Regions from separate parts of the Streptomyces sp. M-16 genome, predicted to be linked through region 2. Evidence: riboswitches for the same ligand, from Rfam matches in the RefSeq annotation. Region 2 holds a riboswitch; the other holds the start of a gene.
The links. Region 2 has a riboswitch for glycine ahead of gcvP (aminomethyl-transferring glycine dehydrogenase). Riboswitches for the same ligand answer to the same signal wherever they lie in the genome.

Region 1 (10,243 bases), on a different contig from region 2:
CGGTGCATCATCGGGTCGCCCTCGGTCCGCAGCTGGCGCGCCGTGGAGGCGGCGCGGCGCTTGACGCGCAGCCCGCCGGGCAGGATGCCCTCGCGGGACATGCCGCGCGAGACGCAGGCCTGCATGACGCGCCAGATCTCCAGGAGGCCCTCGCGGATCTCCTCCTCGGTGCGCCAGGCCTTCTCGTTCTCCAGCATCAGGGAGGAGATCGACAGGCCCGTCTCGTTGGCGAGCCGCAGCATCTCGTCACCCGAGCGGAAGGGGTACTTCAGCACGGTGTCGTCGAGCTTGATCCGGTCCTCGCCGACCGCGTCCTCGTCCACGACGAAGCCGCCGCCGACCGAGTAGTACGTCTTCTCCAGCAGGGGCGCGCCGGACTCGTCGTAGGCGAAGAGGGTCATGCCGTTCGCGTGGTACGGCAGCGAGCGGCGGCGGTGCAGGATCAGCTGGTTCGGCTCGTCGAAGGCGATCTCGTGTCCGTCGCCTATCTCCGCGCCCAGCAGCCGCAGCCGGCCGCTCTGGCGGATGCGCTCCACCTCGGCGTCGGCGCTCTCGACGTCCACCGTGCGGGGGGAGTGCCCTTCCAGGCCGAGCAGGACCGCCTTGGGCGTGCCGTGGCCGTGGCCGGTCGCGCCGAGGGAGCCGAAGAGCTCCGCGCGCACGGACGCGGTCTGGGCGAGGACGCCGTCCTTCTTCAGCCGCGTCGCGAACATGCGCGCCGCGCGCATCGGGCCGACCGTGTGGGACGAGGACGGGCCGATACCGATGGAGAAGAGGTCGAAGACGGAGATGGCCACTGGCGGACTCCCTTGTCTGCTCGTGGGTGGGGAGGGGGGGCAGGAAAGGTGGATCTGGGGGGTGGATCAGAGGGGTGGATCCGCGGATTTTGTCCGGCAGTCGAGCGTATCGCGTGGAGATGAACGGTTCGGCTCCCGGACGGGTCCGTCAGACGTGAGACAGCTCGCGCTCCGGTGTCGTGGAGCCCCCGGCGGGGCCTTCGGCGCGGTCCTGCAGCGGGTCCGGGCCGATCAGGCCCGCCCGGTGGGCCCGGACGCCCGCCCGGACGGCCCAGAAGTACGTGACGAGCGCCATGGCGGCCACCAGGGCGATGTCGACGCCGCCGGGCAGGACGCCGCGGCCGCCGAAGTCGGTGGAGCCGAGGTGGGACAGGAGGGACAGGGCGCCCAGGAAGAAGACGATCCACCAGGCCGGGGCGAACTGGCGCAGGAGGTCCCGTTCGCCCTTGCGGGACAAGACCAGGGCGGCGATCGGGGCGGCCAGCAGGGTCAGGGCGGTGACGATGCCGGTGTTGGGCCACTGCGACCAGTAGAGGGCGCAGGCGGCGAAGACGAAGGTCAGCGGGCACAGGACCTTCGCGGCGGGGAGCCGGAAGGGGCGGGGCAGGCCGGGCCTGGTGCGGCGCAGGACGCCGACCGCGACCGGCCCGATCAGGTACGAGATCACCATCGCGGCCGAGATGACCGGGGCCAGGGTCTTCCAGCTGTGGCCGACGCTCAGCAGCAGGAGGACGGAGAAGCCCAGGTTCGTCCACATCGCCGGGCGGGCGGTGCCGTAGACCGGGTGGGTCTCCTTGAGCCGCTTGGGGAAGAAGCCCGTCTCGGAGAGGTTCTGCACCATGTACGCGGCGGAGGCCACGTTGGCGATGTTGGAGCCGGCGGGGGAGATGAAGGCGCCGAACTGGAGCATCACCACCACCCAGTGGATCATCAGCAGCTTGGCGAGCTCGGCGAAGGGGCTGTTGAAGTTCACGCCCGCCCAGCCGCCGGCCTGGGTCAGGTGCTCCGGCGGTACGGATCCCAGGAAGGCCGTCTGCAGGGCCAGGTAGATCACCAGGCCCAGGGAGAGCGCTCCGACCAGGGCGATCGGGATGGCCCGCCCGGGGTTCTCGGCGGCCCCGCCGAGGTTGACCACGGCCTGGAAGCCGTTGAAGGCGAAGACGACGCCCGAGGTGGTGACGGCGGTCAGGACGGCCGTCCAGCCGTTCGGGGCGAAGCCGCCGTGGGCGCCGAAGTTCTCGGTGTGGAAGCCCGAGGCGACCAGGGCGATCACGGCGAGGACCGGGATGGCGAACTTGACCAGGGTCAGCCCGGTGTTGATCTTCGCGAGGAGCTGGACCGACCAGTAGCAGGACAGCCACAGCAGCACGGTCAGCGCGAGCGCCACCGCCATGCCGAAGGCGGTCAGCTCGTGGGACCCGGCGTCCACCAGGTCCCCGGCCCAGCCGAAGCTCCACGAGGACATGTACTGCGTCGCGGCGATCGACTCGATGGGGATCAGCGAGGCGACCGCGATCCACACCGCCCAGCCGGTGATGAAGCCGAGCACCGGGCCGTGCGAGAGGGCGCCGTAGCGGGCCATGCCGCCCGGGATCGGGTAGGCCGCGCCCACCTCGGCGTAGGTCATGGCGATCATGCCGATGAACACCGCGCCGATGACCCAGGCGACGAGCGCCGCCGGGCCCGCGACCTGGGCGGCCGTGCCGGCGCCGAAGAGCCAGCCGGAGCCGAAGATCGAGCCGACGCCGATCATGATCAGCGAGAAGAGGCTGAGCCCCTTCCGGTTCGCCGCGCTCATGTCCATGGAGGGTGTCCGTCCTGAGGGGGATGCCTTTTTTGCGACCCTATGTGCCGTTTTTTAAAGGTTTCAGAGGCGATAGGTGGCATCCACCAGGGACTTTGGTCACGAAAGGGGCCCGACCCCGCGGAAACGCGGCCGGGCCCCACCGCGGCTGGTTAGAGCGACGGGTACAGCGGGAACTTCGCGGCGAGCGCGGAGACGCGCGCCTTGAGGTCCTCGGCGTCGTACGACGGCTTCAGCGCCTGCGCGATGATCTCGGCGACCTCGGTGAAGGCCTCGGCGTCGAAACCGCGGGTGGCCAGCGCCGGCGTGCCGATCCGCAGACCCGAGGTGACCATCGGAGGCCGCGGGTCGTTCGGGATCGCGTTGCGGTTGACCGTGATGCCGACCTCGTGGAGGCGGTCCTCGGCCTGCTGTCCGTCCAGCTCGGAGTTGCGCAGGTCGACCAGGACCAGGTGCACGTCGGTGCCGCCGGTGAGGACGTCCACGCCCACGGCCTTGACGTCGTCCTGGACCAGGCGGGCGGCGAGGATCTTCGCGCCCTCCAGGGTGCGCTCCTGGCGCTCCTTGAACTCGGGCGAGGCCGCGACCTTGAAGGAGACCGCCTTGGCCGCGATCACGTGCTCCAGCGGGCCGCCCTGCTGGCCCGGGAAGACCGCGGAGTTGATCTTCTTGGCCAGCTCCTGCGTCGACAGGATGACACCACCGCGCGGACCGCCGAGGGTCTTGTGCGTGGTGGTGGTGACCACGTGGGCGTGCGGCACCGGGTTCGGGTGCAGACCCGCGGCGACCAGGCCGGCGAAGTGCGCCATGTCGACCATCAGGTACGCGCCGACCTCGTCCGCGATGCGGCGGAAGGCGGCGAAGTCCAGCTGGCGCGGGTAGGCGGACCAGCCGGCGATGATCAGCTGCGGCTTGGACTCCTTGGCGAGGCGCTCGACCTCGGCCATGTCGACCTGGCCCGACTCGTCGACGTGGTACGGGACCACGTTGTAGAGCTTGCCGGAGAAGTTGATCTTCATGCCGTGGGTCAGGTGACCGCCGTGGGCCAGGTTCAGGCCCATGATCGTGTCGCCCGGCTTCAGCAGCGCGAACATCGCGGCGGCGTTGGCCTGCGCACCGGAGTGCGGCTGGACGTTCGCGGCCTCGGCGCCGAACAGCGCCTTGATGCGGTCGATCGCGATCTGCTCGACCACGTCGACGTGCTCGCAGCCGCCGTAGTAGCGGCGGCCGGGGTAGCCCTCGGCGTACTTGTTGGTCAGGACCGAGCCCTGGGCCTCCATGACGGCGACCGGAGCGAAGTTCTCCGACGCGATCATTTCCAGGGTCGACTGCTGGCGCGCGAGCTCCGCGTCGACGGCGGCGGCGACGTCCGGGTCGAGCTCGTGGAGGGGGGTGTTCAGAACGGACATCAGGATCCCCTGGGGTCTCAGTTGTCGGAGTGGGTGAGCGCGGCGTACTCGTCGGCGGAGAGCACGTCCTTCGGCTCCTCCGAGAGGCGCACCTTGAACAGCCAGCCACCCTCGAACGGGGCGGTGTTGACGAGCGCCGGGTCGTCCACGACGTCCTGGTTGGCCTCGACGACCTCACCGGAGACGGGGGAGTACAGGTCGCTGACCGACTTGGTCGACTCCAGCTCGCCACAGGTCTCGCCCTCGGTGACGGTGTCGCCGACCGCGGGGAGCTGGGCGTAGACGACGTCACCGAGCGCGTTGGCCGCGAACTCCGTGATGCCGACCGTCGCGACGCCGTCCACGGCGTCCGACAGCCACTCGTGCTCCTTGGTGTAACGCAGCTGCTGGGGGTTGCTCATGACCTGATTCTCCTGGATGCGGGGGAGTGGATGTGAACAGTGGTCTCGCGGACCGAGACGGGCGCCGGGGCGCCGGAACACCGCCGCACGGCCGGCCGTACGGCGGTGGTGACTACTTCTGCCGCTTGTAGAACGGCAGAGCCACGACCTCGTACGCCTCATGCGTACCGCGAATGTCCACGCCTACGCCGGAGGTGCCGGGCGCGGCGTGCGCCGCGTCGACGTAGGCCATCGCGATCGGCTTGCCCAGCGTCGGGGACGGGGCGCCGGAGGTGACCTCGCCGATGACCTGTCCGTCGGCGACGACCGGGAATCCGGCGCGCGGGACGCGGCGGCCCTCGGCGATCAGGCCGACCAGCTTGCGCGGCGGGTTGGTGGCGGCGCGCTCGGCGGCGGCTTCCAGCGCGGCGCGGCCGACGAAGTCCCCCTCCTTCTCGAACTTCACGACCCGGCCCAGCCCCGCGTCGAAGGGGGTGAGGGAGGTGGTCAGCTCGTGCCCGTACAGGGGCATGCCCGCCTCCAGGCGCAGCGTGTCGCGGCAGGACAGCCCGGCCGGCACCAGGCCGACGCCCTCGCCCGCCTTGGTCAGCGCCTGCCACAGCGCCACGGCGTGCTCCGGGGAGACGAACAGCTCGAAGCCGTCCTCGCCCGTGTAGCCCGTACGCGCGATCAGCGCGGGCACGCCCGCGACGGTGCCCGGCAGGCCCGCGTAGTACTTCAGGCCGTCCAGGTCGGCGTCGGTCAGCGACTTGAGGATGCCGGGGGACTCCGGACCCTGGACGGCGATCAGCGCGTAGGCGTCGCGGTCGTCGCGGACCTCGGCGTCGAAGCCGGCGGCACGCTCGGTGAGGGCGTCCAGGACGACCTGGGCGTTGGAGGCGTTGGCGACGACCATGAACTCGGTCTCGCCCAGGCGGTAGACGATCAGGTCGTCCAGGATCCCGCCGTCCTCCTGGCAGATGTGCGTGTAGCGGGCGCGGCCGACGCCGACGGTGGAGATGTTGCCCACCAGCGCGTAGTCCAGGACCTTGACGGCCTCGGGGCCGGTCAGGGTGATCTCGCCCATGTGGGACAGGTCGAACAGGCCGGCCTTGGTCCGCACGGCGTTGTGCTCGTCGCGCTCACTCGCATAGCGCAGCGGCATGTCCCAGCCCGCGAAGTCGGTCATGGTCGCACCGAGCGAGCGGTGCAGCGCGTCGAGCGCGGTCAGGCGGGGGGCAGTGCTCATGGGTGTGGCTCCCGGGTCCCAGGGCATGACATGACGAGGACGATCCTCCCCATCTGTCATCGGAACCTGAGAGGTTCGCCGAGAGTTCCCGCGACACGGCGGGACGCCCTGGCTTGCACCTTGGGTGGAGCGCGGCGGCCGTCGGGGGACGGACACGTCGTCGCTCGCTTTTCAGATCTGCCTCATCCACGCGGTACGGGGCCTGAGAGATTCAAGGGAGGTACTTGCTCCTTCGGCGCCCGGGCACGGCCTCACGGCGTGCCGGGACTCTCCCGCGCGGATTCAAGCGGCCGGTATGCAGTTGGTGTCCAGATGGCGCACATCATTGCACGGGACGCTCGGGAGCGGGCAGTGGGGCCCTGGAAGAACGGGCGGACCGGAACCGAGGCCACCGGATTACCGTCTCTTTACACTCAGTGGGCACGGGGTCCAGGCGACCCGATTCGGGGGGAGACGATCACTGTGCGGAGATTCGGAGTGCTGGCGGCGACGGGAACGGTGGACGGGGTCCCGGCCCAGCGCAGTACGCGGCCGCGGCCGGCCGCCCGGGTCCGCGACCTGCGCGGCGCGGCGGTGGCCGGGCCGCGGCGGCTCGGATTCCCCGCCGGGGACATCGTGGTGGTGTCCGGCCTGCCCGGCGGCGGCAAGAGCACCCTGATCAAGCGGGCGGCCGAGGACGGCGGCGTCGACTCCCAGGACGTCCGCGAGCGCTGGGAGCGCCGGATGCCGGGGGCGCTGCCGTACGCCGCGTACCGGCCACTGGTGCGGGCCGCGCACTACTGGGGGCTGTGGCGGCGGCTGCGCACCGGGGACTCCGTCGTGGTCCACGACTGCGGCACCCAGGTGTGGGTACGGGGGATGCTCGCCGCCGCCGCCCGGCGGCGGGGCCGGTCGCTGCACCTGCTCCTGCTGGACACCACGGCCGAGGAGGCCCGCTCCGGGCAGGCGGCGCGGGGGCGCCGGGTCTCGGCGTACGCCTTCGCGCGGCACCGGGGTGCGGTGGGGCGGCTGCTGCGGGACGCCGAGGCCGGGCGCCTGCCGGCGGGATGCGACTCCGCGGTCATCCTGGACCGCCGCGCGGCGGCGGCGGTGGCGCGGATCTCGTTCTTCTGAGGACGGCTCCTTCTTCTGAGGACTGCTCCTTCCTTTGAGGGCCTTTGAGGGCGGCCTCGACTCCGGGGCGCCGATGCCGTGCTCCCGGCGTCCACGTGCTCAGAACGCCCGTTCCTCACGTTCTTCCGCGCGAGGACCCCGGGAGCGCGGCGCGCCCCTTCGGCTCGGCAGCCCTGTGCGGACTGCGCCAGGGGGTGGGGACGCGCGAAGGGCGGTCGGGGTGGGGCGGTAGCCTCGGGGCGACATCGGGGCGCAACCGTACGGAGGCAGGGGTACATGCAGGGCAGCGGCTGGCCGGCGAACGAGTTGGAACAGGTCCTCGGGGCGGCGCTCGGCCGGCCGGACGCCGGACCGCAGATCCTGGAGGCCCTCGGCCGCAGCCGGCTCTGGGTGCCCCTGCCCCACGGCGGCAGTCCCGACCACGCCGCCCTCGACCTCCCGACGATGCTGATCGGCGGGGAGGCGTACGTCCCCGTCTACAGCTCGGAGGCCCAGTTCCGTCACGGCGCCGGCCCCGCCATGGACTTCGCGATCGCCCCCGCCGTCGAGTTCGCCCGCGGCCTGCCGCCGCAGCTCGGCATCGCCGTGAACCCCGAGGGCGCCGTCGGGGTGCCGCTGCCCCCCGCCGCCGTCGCCGAGCTGTGCCGCGCCGGCCGGACCCCGCTCGACGGCCCCGCCACCGGCGGCCGCGTCCGGCTCTTCGAGCCCGACTGGCAGGAGGACCCCGTCGACTTCCTGGCCGCCGCCGCCGAGGAGTTCCGCGCCACGGGCGTGGTCACCGCCGCGCACCGCTGCCTCGCCAGCGTCGAGGCCGGCCCCCCGCAGCTCTACATCGGCGTCCAGCTGGTGGGATGGGATCCCGAGACGCGGAACGCCCCGCTGGAGGCCCTCGGCCGCGCCCTGGCCCGCGTACCCGCGCCCTGGCCCGTGCAGTTGATCCTCCTGGAGGCGGCCGAGGACCCGGTCACGGACTGGATTCGTGAGCGCGTACGCCCCTTCTACCTTCCCTAGCGCCGCTTAAGCTGGTTGGTACGGGTGGACGACGGGCGGACGAAGAGGGGTACCGGGTGAGTGCGTCAGGCACGGCCGCGGCCGGGCAGGTCGAGCACATGCTGCGCCAGGTGACTCCCGGGCGCTATGAGAGTTATGAGTCATTCCTGCACGCCCTCGCCGAGGGCAGGCTGTGGATGCTGCTGTGGCAGGGGCAACCGGGCTCGCCGGACGCCCAGTACGGCGGCATGGAGGTCGAGGGCCTCGGGTACGCGCCCTGCGTGACCTCGCCGCAGGAGCTGGCCGCCAGCGGCTGGAACCGTGGCTACGAGGTCGTCACCGGCCGGGACATCGCCCGCGCCCTCTACCCCGACCGCTGGGGGCTGTGGGTCAACCCGCACGCCCCGGGCGGCGGCCTCGGCGTGCCGTGGGCCGACCTGCGCCGCGTCGCCACCGGCCTGGACCGCATGCCCGCGGGCCCGCTGCGGCTCTCCGAGCCCGCCCTGGAGCTCCCGCAGTTCTACGGGCTGCTGACCCAGTACGCGCACCGCACGCCGGCCGTCAGGTCGCTGCGCCGCGCGTGGGTCCAGCCCGCGCTCGGGACGGCCTACCTCGCGGTGGGGCTCGATCTGTACGACGCCTCCGCGCCCGCGCTGGAATCCGTACGCGAGATGATGCGCCAGTCGGTCGGGGCGGTCCCCGAGGGCGTGCCGGTGTGCACGGTCGCGCTGGCGGACGAGCACGACCCGGTGGCGATGTGGCTGCGGGCGCAGACCAGGCCGTTCTACGACCGCGAGGGCCAGGCCGCGGCGTACTGACCCGCGCGGAAAACCACTTGACCCGGTCCTCCGCGCCGGATCGCGGCCCCGTGCCGACCCGTCTACAGGGAGTCGCGGGGGTGTGCCCGGACCCTGGGACGGGCACCTTCGACGGACCTTCGGCCGTCGGGAACCACGGTTCCCGGCGGCTTTCTCCTTGTCCGGATATCACCCCTGTTGGGCGTCCAATTGACGCACTCCTCCTGCCTGTTGGGCGTGATGTCCGTTTGCGTACCGAACGGACGGTCTTGCTCCGCTGAGCCGTGAGCGGAGTCCGGATAACGGGAACCGGGGCGTCAGATCACGGTTGCGCATCCATTCATCTGCGGGTCTGGCGGCTGGTCGAGCGCCCGATGAAGACTCCCCACCCAAGAGCCGGTCAGTCCTCCAGGGCGCGGCTCGGCACGTGGATTTGGCTTGTTGTTTCACACGGCACCTCCCGCACTTCTCGCACCTCTGCTGCACCGCACTCGCTCCGCACAGCAATTCGCACAGCAGTTCGCATGACCCGCAGTCCGCAGTCCGCAGTTCGCACCTCCCACCGCACTTCGCACGCGTTCCACGTGTCCCGAGCACTCCGAGCGCCACTCCGCACCAACGCCGCCACAGCGGCGGGCATGGGCCGGCCATCCGTCGGCCGAGAGGGGTCCCCACCACGATGACGGCACCACTGCACGACACGAGCGCGGAAACGCCCGCACCCGTGTCCGTAGCCGACGTCCCTGCCAAGGCCATCGAAGGCCGCTCGCCCGGCCGCATCGCCTGGATGCGGCTCAAGCGCGACAAGGTCGCGCTGACCGGCGGCGTGGTCGTGATCCTCCTGATCCTGGTGGCGGTCTTCGCGCCGCTGATCGTGGGCCTGCTGGGCCACGATCCCAACGAGTTCCACGAGGACATGATCGACCCGGACCTGGGCACGCCGCTCGGCTCCTTCGGCGGCATCAGCTCCGACTTCCTGCTGGGCGTCGAACCGACCAACGGTCGCGACGTGTTCAGCCGGATCGTCTACGGCGCCCGCATCTCCCTGGTCGTCGCCTTCCTGGCGGCCTTCGTCTCGGTCGTCCTGGGCAGCCTGCTCGGCGCCCTGGCCGGCTTCCTGGGCGGCTGGGTCGACGCCGTCATCAGCCGCGTGATGGACCTGCTGCTGGCCTTCCCGCAGCTGCTGTTCACCATCGCCCTGGTCTCCGTGGTCCCCAACTCCCTCTGGGGATTCGAGGGTTCGGGCGTCCGGATGGGCGTGCTGATCGTCGTCATCGGCTTCTTCGGCTGGCCGTACATCGGCCGCATCGTCCGGGGCCAGACGATCTCCCTGCGTGAACGCGAGTACGTCGAGGCCGCACGCAGCCTCGGCGCGGGCCGCGGCTACATCCTGATCAAGGAGCTGCTGCCCAACCTGATCGCGCCGATCCTCGTCTACTCGACGCTGATCATTCCGACCAACATCCTGACGGAAGCGGCCCTCAGCTTCCTGGGCGCCGGCGTCAAGCCGCCCACGGCCTCGTGGGGAAAGATGCTCTCCGACGCCGTCCCCATCTACCAGGACGACCCCATGTACATGGTGGTCCCGGGTATCACGATCTTCATCACCGTCCTGGCGTTCAACCTCTTCGGGGACGGGCTGCGCGACGCACTCGACCCCAAGGGCAGCTGAACCGCTTCTTCGATTCACCCACCTATGGAGGT
Region 2 (10,243 bases):
TGGACGCGCTGACGATCAATCCCGGCCTCGACGAGTCGCGGCCGACCGAGACCGCGGAGTCCCGGCGGGCCGGACTGGTGCGGCTCGGGGAGATCGTGGCCTCGGCGCGGGCGGCCTTCGGCGTGCGCTTCGACCCGGTGGGCGAGCGGATCTCGCTGGTGGACGAGCGCGGGCGGATCATCGAGGACGACCGGGCCCTGCTCGTCCTGCTCGACCTGGTCGCCGCCGAGAAGCGCAGCGGCAAGGTCGCGCTGCCGGTGACCACCACACGGGTCGCCGAGCAGGTCGCCGCGTACCACGGCACGCAGGTGGAGTGGACGACGACCTCGCCCGACGATCTGACGCGGGTGGGCCGTGAGGAGACCACGATCTTCGGCGGCGACGGCCGGGGCGGGTTCATCGTCCCGGAGTTCAGCAGCGTCTTCGACGGATCGGCGGCGTTCGTACAGCTGATCGGACTGGTCGCGCGCACCCAGCTCACCCTGAGCCAGATCGATGCCCGCATTCCGCGGGCGCACGTGCTCAAGCGGGACGTGCCGACGCCGTGGGCGGCCAAGGGGCTCGTCATGCGGCGGGTCGTGGAGGCGGCCGGCGACCGGCAGGTGGACACCACGGACGGCGTGCGCGTCGTGGAGACCGACGGACGGTGGGCCCTGGTGCTGCCGGACCCGGCGGAGGCCGTCACCCACCTGTGGGCCGAAGGTCCCGACGACGCTTCCGCGCAGGCCCTGCTCGACGAGTGGGGCGCGGTCGTGGACGGCGCCGGGGAGCACTGACCGGAGACCGGCCCCGTAGGGCGGCCGGGTGCGCGGTCGGGGGCGGGGCGGGCACGGGGAGTCACCCGGTCCGGGCCCTCCGGACGGCGCATTGGATGTGGGCGGCGGCGACATGCGACGATGTGCGGCATGTCGCAGCCGCCCACCAACCGGAGTCCGGCCACGCCGTCCGCGCGCCCGGACGCGTCCATGTCGCTGCTGACGCACGTGATGGACAACAGCCTCGACGAGGGTTATGCGGAGGCGTCGGCCCGGCGCGAGGCGGACGGCACGGCAGGACTGCCGCGTACCCTCAAGGCCAAGCTGGCGCTCGCCGCCGGGCTCGTGCTGGCCGCGATGGTCGTCACCCTCGGTGCGGCCCAGGCGCGGATAGCGGCGCCGGTGCTGGCCAAGGAGCGCCAGGAGCTGATCGACCGGGTCGAGCGGGCCGACGCGCACGCCAACGGCCTGGAGCGGGACGTCGAGCGGCTGCGGACCGAGGTCGAGGACCGGCAGGGCGCGGTGCTCAAGCAGCCCGGTGGGGAGCGGGCCCGGCTGCTGGCCCTGCTGTCGGGTGCAACCGAAGCGCACGGTCCGGGCGTCAAACTGGTGGTGGACGACGCCAAGGGATCTTCGTCGGGCGGCGGTGGCGGCCCGCGGGAGAGCGCCGGCTTCTCGGACACCGGCCGGGTCCGTGACCGGGACATGCAGCGGATCGTCAACGGGCTCTGGCAGGCCGGGGCGGAAGCCGTCTCGATCAACGGCCAGCGGCTGACGTCACTGTCGGCGATCCGGGCGGCCGGTGACGCGATACTGGTCGACAACAGGCCTCTGGTGCCGCCCTACGAGATCCTCGCGGTGGGGGACAAGAAGCGGCTCGGCGCCACCTTCCAGGATTCCGTGGACGGCCAGTACCTGCACGTCCTGCAGGAGAGCTACGGGATCCGCTACACCCTGTCCGCCGTGGACGAGGTGAAGCTGCCGGCCGCGTCGAGCCTGACCGTCCGCACAGCCACAGCAGTAGAGCCGAAGAAGGGTGCATCGTGATCGCGGTACTGGGCCTCGTGGCCGGAGTGGTGGTCGGACTTCTGGTCCGGCCCGAAGTGCCGGCCGTGGTGGAGCCTTATCTGCCGATCGCCGTGGTGGCGGCGCTGGACGCGGTGTTCGGCGGCCTGCGCGCGATGCTGGACGGGATCTTCGTCGACAAGGTCTTCGTGGTGTCGTTCCTCTCGAACGTGGTGGTGGCCGCGCTGATCGTCTTCCTCGGCGACAAGCTGGGCGTCGGCTCGCAGCTGTCGACGGGTGTGGTCGTCGTCCTCGGCATCCGGATCTTCTCCAACGCCGCGGCCATCCGCCGGCACGTCTTCCGGGCGTGAGGCCGATGAGCAACGACAACACCCCGCCCGAGGAGCCCCACGTCCCCGAGCGCCCCCCGAAGGGCGAGGCCGGCGCGGAAGCTCCGCAGTCCGGTCCGGGGCCCGGGGAGCCGCAGGAGAGCGGGCGCCAGCGCCTGGCGGCCGGTCTGTGGCCGCCGCGGGTCAGCCGGGCCCAACTGATCGTCGCGTTGCTGCTGTTCGTGCTGGGGCTCGGGCTCGCGATCCAGGTGCGGTCCAACAGCGACTCCAGCGCGCCGCTGCGCGGCGCCCGTCAGGAGGACCTCGTACGGATCCTCGACGAGCTGGACGGGCGGACCAAGCGCCTGGAGGACGAGAAGCAGAAGCTGGAGGACCAGCGCAAGGAGCTGGAGAGCAGCTCCAACCAGGCCGAGGAGGCCCGGCGGCAGACGGTGGAGAAGGAGCGCCAACTGGGCATCCTGGCCGGTACCGTGGCTGCTCAGGGGCCGGGGATCACATTGAGGATCACCGACACCAAGGGCCAGGTGCGCTCCGACCAGCTTCTGGACACCCTTCAGGAGCTGAGGGCGGCCGGGGCCGAGGCGATCCAGATCAACGGCGTGCGCGTCGTCGCGGGCTCGTACTTCTCGGACGAGGGCGGAGGGGTCTCGATCGACGGTAAGAAGATCACACAGCCCTACGAGTTCAGGGTGATCGGCAGACCGCAGGATCTGGAGCCGGCGCTCAACATCCCGGGTGGTGTCGTGCAGACCATGGAGAAGGAGCAGGCCACGGTCGCCGTCACACGGTCGGCGAAGATCGTTGTGGATGCCTTGCGGGCTGCGAAGCAGCCTGACTACGCTCGGTCGTCATCGTCGTGACGCGGGGCGGAATGTGGACAGGCTCACGTGGGCGTATGCCTGCGGGGGGTCGACGCACCGAAGTCGCGGTGCGTGGTGGAAACTGTCTGGTGGTTACGGACGTTGTGAGAATGTCCGGGTCGGCAGGTGTGTGCATGCAGAGTTCGTCCTGCCCCACGGGCGGGTCTGTTTCGTTCAAGGGGAATCGCCCGTGAAGTTGTTTGAGAAGTTGTTCGGCAAGAAGAACCGCGAGGAAAGCGGCGCGGCGCGTCACCGTGCGGGGCACGGTGACGGCGAAGGACAGGGCGACCGGCCGCTCTTCCGCGACGAGGTGGCCGGTCCGGGTGACATTTCGGGCGCGCAGGGCGCGTCGTCTGTTGACCCTGCCGGTTCCGGACGCATAGGTTTCGGTGACCCATCAACCTCAAGTGCGGGTGGAGGGTTTGCCCCCGACCCGTATGCCACCAATGCCTCCGCGGGGCAGCCGCGGCGCGAGGAGCCGTCCATGTCGGCCGAGCAGGTTTGCAGCAGGTGTGGCCACCGCAGCGATGCGGCGAGCCGTTTCTGCTCGAACTGCGGGTCGCCGCTGCGGGCGGGTCTGACGCCGGAGCGTGCTTCGGAGACCACGTCCACCATCTCGATCTCGGGCCTTGAGGCCTACGAGGCCGAGGTGTCGGGACAAGCGCACGTGTCGTCCTCGCTGTCCCCCGAGGCCCAGGCCGCGGTGGAGGCCCTGCCCCCCGGTTCCGCCCTGCTGATCGTGCGGCGCGGCCCCAACTCGGGCAGCCGCTTCCTGCTGGACGGCGAACTGACCACGGCCGGCCGGCACCCGCAGAGCGACATCTTCCTGGACGACGTGACCGTCTCCCGGCTGCATGTCGAGTTCCGCAGGGGCCAGGAGGGCGGCTTCACCGTCGCCGACGTGGGCAGCCTGAACGGCACGTACGTCAACCGTGAGCCGATCGACTCGGTCGCCCTGCACAACGGCGACGAGGTCCAGATCGGCAAGTACCGGCTGGTCTTCTACGCGAGCCTGCGGGGCATCTGACCCTTCCCCCGGACGTGGTCCGGGGGGACCCCAGGGAAGGTCCCATGCTGCGTACCCCGACCGGCGGTGCCCCGAAGAGCGGCACCGCCGGGTCCGCCGGGCGGCTGGTGAGCATCGGAACGGTGCTGACCATGCTGCGTGACGAGTTCCCCGACGTCACGATTTCGAAGATCCGCTTCCTGGAGGCGGAGGGGCTCGTGGAGCCCGAGCGCACACCTTCCGGATACCGCAAGTTCAGCACGGGTGACGTGGAGCGGCTCGGCCGCGTCCTGCGCCTGCAGCGGGACCACTACCTGCCGCTGAAGGTCATCCGCGAACAGCTCGACGCGCTCGACCGGGGCGAGCAGATCCGCATTCCCGGGCCCGCGTCCCACGGGGAGGCGGTGGACCCGGCCGGTCCCGTCGCCCTGTACGGGGAGGTGGGCCGGGAGCGGCCCACCGTGGCCCGGGTGGGCCGGGCGGAGCTGATCGCCGCCGCCGAGGTGGACGAGGTGCAGCTCGTCGAGTGGGAGTCGTACGGGCTCATCTCCGAGGTGCCGGACGGGGGGTTCGACGCCGAAGCGGTCACCGTGGCCCGCCTGATCGCGGATCTCGGCCGTTTCGGGCTGGAACCCCGCCACCTGCGGGCCATGAAGGCCGCCGCGGACCGGGAGGCCGGTCTGGTGGAGCAGCTCGTCGCACCGCTGCGGCGGCACCGCAACCCGCAGACCAGGGCGCACGCCGAGGCCACGATGAAGGAGCTCGTGGGGCTCTCCGTACGGCTCCACGAGGCCCTGGTGCAGACGGCCCTCGGGGTGCGGTCGCACTGACCGGACGGCCCCGGAAGGGGCCCCGACTACCCAAACCTGCCGAGCAGGTCCTAGGGTTGCTGTGTGAACGAGCTCGACGTTGTGGGTGTCCGGGTGGAAATGCCCTCCAACCAACCGATCGTGCTCCTGCGTGAAGTGGGAGGCGACCGGTACCTCCCCATCTGGATCGGTCCTGGGGAGGCGACCGCCATTGCCTTCGCGCAGCAGGGCATGGCGCCTGCCCGGCCGCTGACGCACGACCTGTTCAAGGACGTGCTGGAGGCGGTCGGTGAGGAGCTCACCGAGGTCCGGATCACGGATCTGCGGGAGGGCGTCTTCTACGCGGAACTGGTCTTCGCCAGCGGGGTCGAGGTGAGCGCGAGGCCTTCCGACGCCATAGCGCTGGCCCTGCGCACGGGAACGCCGATCTACGGCAGTGACGGCGTCCTGGACGATGCCGGAATCGCCATTCCCGACGAGCAGGAGGACGAGGTGGAGAAGTTCCGCGAGTTCCTCGACCAGATCTCACCCGAGGACTTCGGCACCGGCCCGCAGTGAGGGCCGGGGCGTGAGGGGCGCGGCCGCGGCGAAACGCGGGCCGCGTCGACCACCGGGAACTTTCAGCCCATTCGAGTAGCCTTTCCCCGCAATGGGGTACGGGAAACCACTCTCAGGGTGATTATCACTCGGCGTGCCGAGTGTGGCGATCGTTGACGCACCCCTGGTCACTGCCTACCTTCAAGGTGGCAGGTCAAGGACGGAGGGTCGGCGTGAGGATCACGGGCGACGGTACGACCGGGGGCACCCCCGCACGGAGTGACGGTGGGCCGTACCCGATGCACGGCGGCGCGCAGGGTTCCGCGCACCGTCAGCCGGCTTCGACGCCGGTCGGACCGGTGAGCGACGCTCCGGCGCCCGAGCAGGTCGGCTACCGGGGGCCGACGGCGTGCGCCGCCGCCGGGATCACCTACCGCCAGCTCGACTACTGGGCCCGGACCGGGCTCGTGGAGCCCAGCGTGCGGCCCGCGTACGGGTCGGGCACGCAGCGCCTCTACAGCTTCCGGGACGTGGTCGTCCTCAAGATCGTCAAGCGCTTCCTGGACACCGGGGTGGCGCTCCAGAGCATCCGCACCGCCGTCCAGCACCTGCGCGACCGGGGTTTCCACGACCTGGAGCGCATGACGCTGATGAGCGACGGTGCCACCGTCTACGAGTGCACCTCCCCGGACCAGGTGGTGAGCCTGCTCCAGGGCGGCCAGGGCGTTTTCGGCATCGCCGTCGGCGTGGTGTGGCGGGACGTGGAGAACGCGCTGTCGCAGCTGCACGGGGAGCGGGTGGACACCGGGGAGACCCTGGTGGGCCACAACCCCGCCGACGAGCTGGCGGCGCGCCGCAACCGGGCCGTCTGAGCGGCGCGGGGCGCCCGTGGCCGCGTTGTCAGTGGCGTAGGGCAGCATCGGTGCCGTGAGAGCCGCGCCGACCATCCTGCACCTGGACATGGACGCCTTCTACGCCTCGGTCGAGCAGGCGTCGAAGCCCAGCCTGCGGGGCAAGGCCGTCATCGTCGGGGGGCTCGGGCCGCGCGGTGTGGTGGCGACCGCCTCCTACGAGGCCAGGCGCTTCGGGGTGCACTCGGCGATGCCGACCGCCCAGGCCCGTCGGCTCTGCCCGAACGGCGCCTACCTGATCCCGCGCTTCAGTCTCTACCGGGAGGTCAGCGACCTGGTCATGGGCCTGCTGCGGGAGCTGTCGCCGCTGGTGGAGCCCCTCAGCCTGGACGAGGCCTTCGTCGACCTGGAGGCGGGCGGCACGGCCTTCGACTCCGCGAGCGCCCGGGCCACGGGGGAGCGGCTGCGGGCCGACATCGAGGCCGCCACGGGGCTCAGCGGATCGGTGGGCCTGGCCGGGTCGAAGATGCTGGCCAAGGTGGCCTCCGAGGAGGCCAAGCCGGCCGGGCTGCTGCTGATCGAGCCCGGGACCGAGCGGGAGCTGCTCGCGCCCATGTCGGTGCGGACCCTGCCCGGGGTGGGGCCGGCCACCGGGGAGCACCTGCGGCGGGCCGGGATCACCACGGTGGGGGAGCTGGCCGAGGCCGGCGAGGACGAGCTGGTCCGGATGGTGGGGAAGGCGCACGGGGCCGGGCTGTACCGGATGGCGCTGGGGCTGGACGACCGCCCCGTGGTCGCCGAGCGGGACGCGAAGTCGGTCTCGGTGGAGGACACCTTCGACGTGGACCTGCACGACCGGGTCCGCATCCGCTTCGAGGTGCAGCGGCTCGCGGACCGGTGCGTGGGGCGCCTGCGGTCCTCCGGGCACTCGGGCCGGACCATCGTGCTGAAGGTGCGCCGCTACGACTTCTCCACGCTGACCCGTTCGGAGACCCTGCGCGGGCCGACCGACGACCCCTCGGTGGTCCGGGAGGCCGCGGCGCGGCTGCTGGAGGGCGTGGACACCACCGGAGGCGTGCGGCTGCTGGGGGTGGGGGTGACGGGGCTCGCGGACTACACGCAGGAGGACCTCTTCGCCCAAGTGCTCGGCGCCGGGGCGGAGGAGGACGGTGCGGTCGCGGAGGGCGCCGCCCCGCAGGGCGTCGTGCCGGAGGGGGAGGAAGCGGCGGGCGAGCCGGACGGGGCCGACGGGACCGGTGCGGCCGGTGGGGTCGTCGTGGAGGCGGCGGGCGGGCCGGACGCCCCGGCCGCGCGGTACTGGCCGGCGGGGAGCGACGTACGGCACGCCCTGTACGGGCCCGGATGGGTCCAGGGCAGCGGGGTCGGGCGGGTGACCGTACGGTTCGAGCGGCCCGGATCGCCGCCCGGGCGGGTACGCACCTTCCGGATGGACGATCCCGAGCTGGAGTCCTCCGATCCGCTGCCCCTCGTGGGGCGGGCGGAAGGGGCGGCCGACGGGGCCTAGATCCGCTCGTCGGGCGGCGGGCGGTGGAAGTCGGCCGGCAGGGAGACGTCCAGGCCGTAGTGGTGGTAGAGCTGGAGCTCCTGCTCGGGGGACAGGTGGCGCCCGACACCGAAATCGGGTGCATCCCTGATCAAGGAACGCTCGAAGGGCACGCGCAGGGTGTCGTCCACCACTTCGCTGGGCTCCAGGGGGACGAAGGCGTCCCGCCCGAAGAGGCCGGTCCGGACGGCGGCCCATTCGGGCACGCCAGTGGCGTCGTCGAGGTAGACCTCGTCCACGGTGCCGATCTTGGCGCCGTTGCGGTCGAACGCCTTGCGGCCGATCAGGCTGCGCGGATCGATGTCGGTCTGCACGGTCCCTCCATACGGTCGCAGTGGTACAAGTCATTGGTAATGACTACGAAAGTGCATATTTGAAGAGGGGGCCACTCGGGAAGGCTCCAGATCCTCGCTGGTAGGCTGGGTATCGGCTGTTGACCCTGTGCGGGAGAGTCCTCCGAGTGAGTACGACGGAGGCGCCGAAGGAGCAAATCCTCCCCGGAATCTCTCAGGCATACGTACCGCACGTGGTGAGGCCACTCTGGAAAGCAGGGGCGGGTACCGGGCACGCAGTACCGGTTCCCCTCCTCACCGACGGTGAAAGCCGGACCTCAGGGGCGATCCCCGTGCGGCCCGGTGAAGCTCTCAGGTTGAGATGACAGAGGGGGAGGCCGTCCGGGTGCCCGCGCCGTGGTGCCCCTCGCAGGTCATACGACCAGGAGGCCTCCGTCATGACCGCCAACCGCATTCCGCTCTCCCAGCTGGAGCGAGGCATCCCCTTCGAGCAGCGTCACATCGGCCCGGATGCCGAGGCGCAGGCGAAGATGCTCGCCCAGGTGGGCTACGGCTCCCTGGACGAACTCACCGCCGCCGCGGTACCGGATGTGATCAAGACCGCCGAGGCGCTGAACCTGCCCGAGGCGCGCACCGAGGCCGAGGTGCTGGCCGAGCTCCGCTCGCTGGCCGACCGCAACCAGGTGCTGTCGTCGATGATCGGCCTCGGCTACTACGGCACCTTCACGCCCCCGGTGATCCTGCGCAACGTCATGGAGAACCCGGCCTGGTACACGGCGTACACCCCGTACCAGCCCGAGATCTCGCAGGGCCGCCTCGAAGCGCTGCTGAACTTCCAGACCGTCGTCGCCGACCTGACCGGCCTGCCGACCTCCGGTGCCTCCCTGCTCGACGAGGGCACCGCCGCCGCAGAGGCCATGTCCCTGGCCCGCCGCGTGGGCAAGGTCAAGGGCGGGGTCTTCCTGATCGACGCCGACGCGCTGCCGCAGACCATCGCCGTGATCGAGACGCGCGCCGAGCCCATCGGGGTCGAGGTCGTCGTCGCCGACCTGTCCGACGGCATCCCGGCCGAGATCGCCGAGCGCGGCGTCTTCGGCGTGCTGCTCCAGTACCCGGGCGCCTCCGGCGCCGTCCGCGCGATCAAGCCGGTCATCGACCAGGCGCACGGGCTCGGTGCCATCGTCACCGTCTCCGCCGACCTGCTCGCCCTGACCCTGCTCACCTCCCCGGGCGAGCTGGGCGCCGACATCGCCGTCGGTACCACCCAGCGCTTCGGCGTCCCGATGGGCTTCGGCGGCCCGCACGCCGGTTACATGGCCGTCCAGCAGCAGCACGCCCGCTCGCTGCCCGGCCGCCTCGTCGGCGTCTCCGTGGACGCGGACGGCAACAAGGCGTACCGCCTGGCCCTGCAGACCCGCGAGCAGCACATCCGCCGCGAGAAGGCCACCAGCAACATCTGTACCGCCCAGGTGCTGCTCGCGGTCATGGCCGGCATGTACGCCGTCTACCACGGTCCGGACGGCCTGCGCACGATCGCGCGCCGGACCCACCGCTACGCCGCGCTCCTCGCCGCGGGCCTGACGGCCGGCGGGGTCGAGCTGGTGCACGGCTCCTTCTTCGACACCGTCACCGCCCGGGTGCCCGGCAAGGCGGCCGAGGTCGTCGCCGCCGCCCGCGAGGGCGGGGTCAACCTCTTCCGGGTCGACGCCGACCACGTCTCCGTCTCGTGCGACGAGACCACCCTGCGCGCCGACCTCGACGCCGTCTGGGCCGCCTTCGGCGTCAGCGCGGACATCGAGGCCCTGGACGCGACCACCGCCGACACGCTGCCCGAGGGCCTGCTGCGCTCGGACGCGTACCTCGGCCACCCGGTCTTCCACCAGCACCGCTCCGAGACCGCGATGCTGCGCTACCTGCGCAAGCTCGCGGACAAGGACTACGCGCTGGACCGCGGCATGATCCCGCTGGGCTCCTGCACCATGAAGCTCAACGCGACCACCGAGATGGAGCCGGTGACCTGGCCCGAATTCGGTCAGCTGCACCCGTTCGCCCCGGTGGAGCAGGCGGAGGGCTACCTCACGCTCATCACCGAGCTGGAGGAACGTCTCTGTGAGGTCACCGGATACGACAAGGTCTCGATCCAGCCGAACGCGGGCTCCCAGGGCGAGCTCGCCGGCCTGCTGGCCGTGCGCGCCTACCACCGGGCCAACGGC

Region 1: linked by a shared signal. The riboswitch ahead of gcvT (glycine cleavage system aminomethyltransferase GcvT) and the one ahead of gcvP (aminomethyl-transferring glycine dehydrogenase) in region 2 are both predicted to bind glycine.

The regions. Positions count from the first base shown of each region.
Region 1 is NZ_JBFRER010000010.1:47,446-57,688, forward strand. It holds gene AB4039_RS07520 (L-serine ammonia-lyase) at 1-797, opposite strand, end outside; gene AB4039_RS07525 (APC family permease) at 946-2,601, opposite strand; gene glyA (serine hydroxymethyltransferase) at 2,754-4,010, opposite strand; gene gcvH (glycine cleavage system protein GcvH) at 4,028-4,411, opposite strand; gene gcvT (glycine cleavage system aminomethyltransferase GcvT) at 4,524-5,639, opposite strand; glycine riboswitch at 5,821-5,924, opposite strand; gene AB4039_RS07545 (AAA family ATPase) at 6,096-6,752, shown strand; gene AB4039_RS07550 (enhanced serine sensitivity protein SseB) at 7,029-7,763, shown strand; gene AB4039_RS07555 (enhanced serine sensitivity protein SseB C-terminal domain-containing protein) at 7,820-8,560, shown strand; gene AB4039_RS07560 (ABC transporter permease) at 9,219-10,211, shown strand.
Region 2 is NZ_JBFRER010000032.1:124,614-134,856, reverse strand. It holds gene AB4039_RS17645 (mannose-1-phosphate guanyltransferase) at 1-776, shown strand, start outside; gene AB4039_RS17640 (DUF881 domain-containing protein) at 897-1,802, shown strand; gene AB4039_RS17635 (small basic family protein) at 1,799-2,131, shown strand; gene AB4039_RS17630 (DUF881 domain-containing protein) at 2,137-2,970, shown strand; gene AB4039_RS17625 (FHA domain-containing protein) at 3,053-3,997, shown strand; gene ftsR (transcriptional regulator FtsR) at 4,042-4,806, shown strand; gene AB4039_RS17615 (bifunctional nuclease family protein) at 4,870-5,343, shown strand; gene AB4039_RS17610 (MerR family transcriptional regulator) at 5,556-6,194, shown strand; gene AB4039_RS17605 (DNA polymerase IV) at 6,250-7,698, shown strand; gene AB4039_RS17600 (PRC-barrel domain-containing protein) at 7,695-8,051, opposite strand; glycine riboswitch at 8,172-8,270, shown strand; gene gcvP (aminomethyl-transferring glycine dehydrogenase) at 8,468-10,243, shown strand, end outside.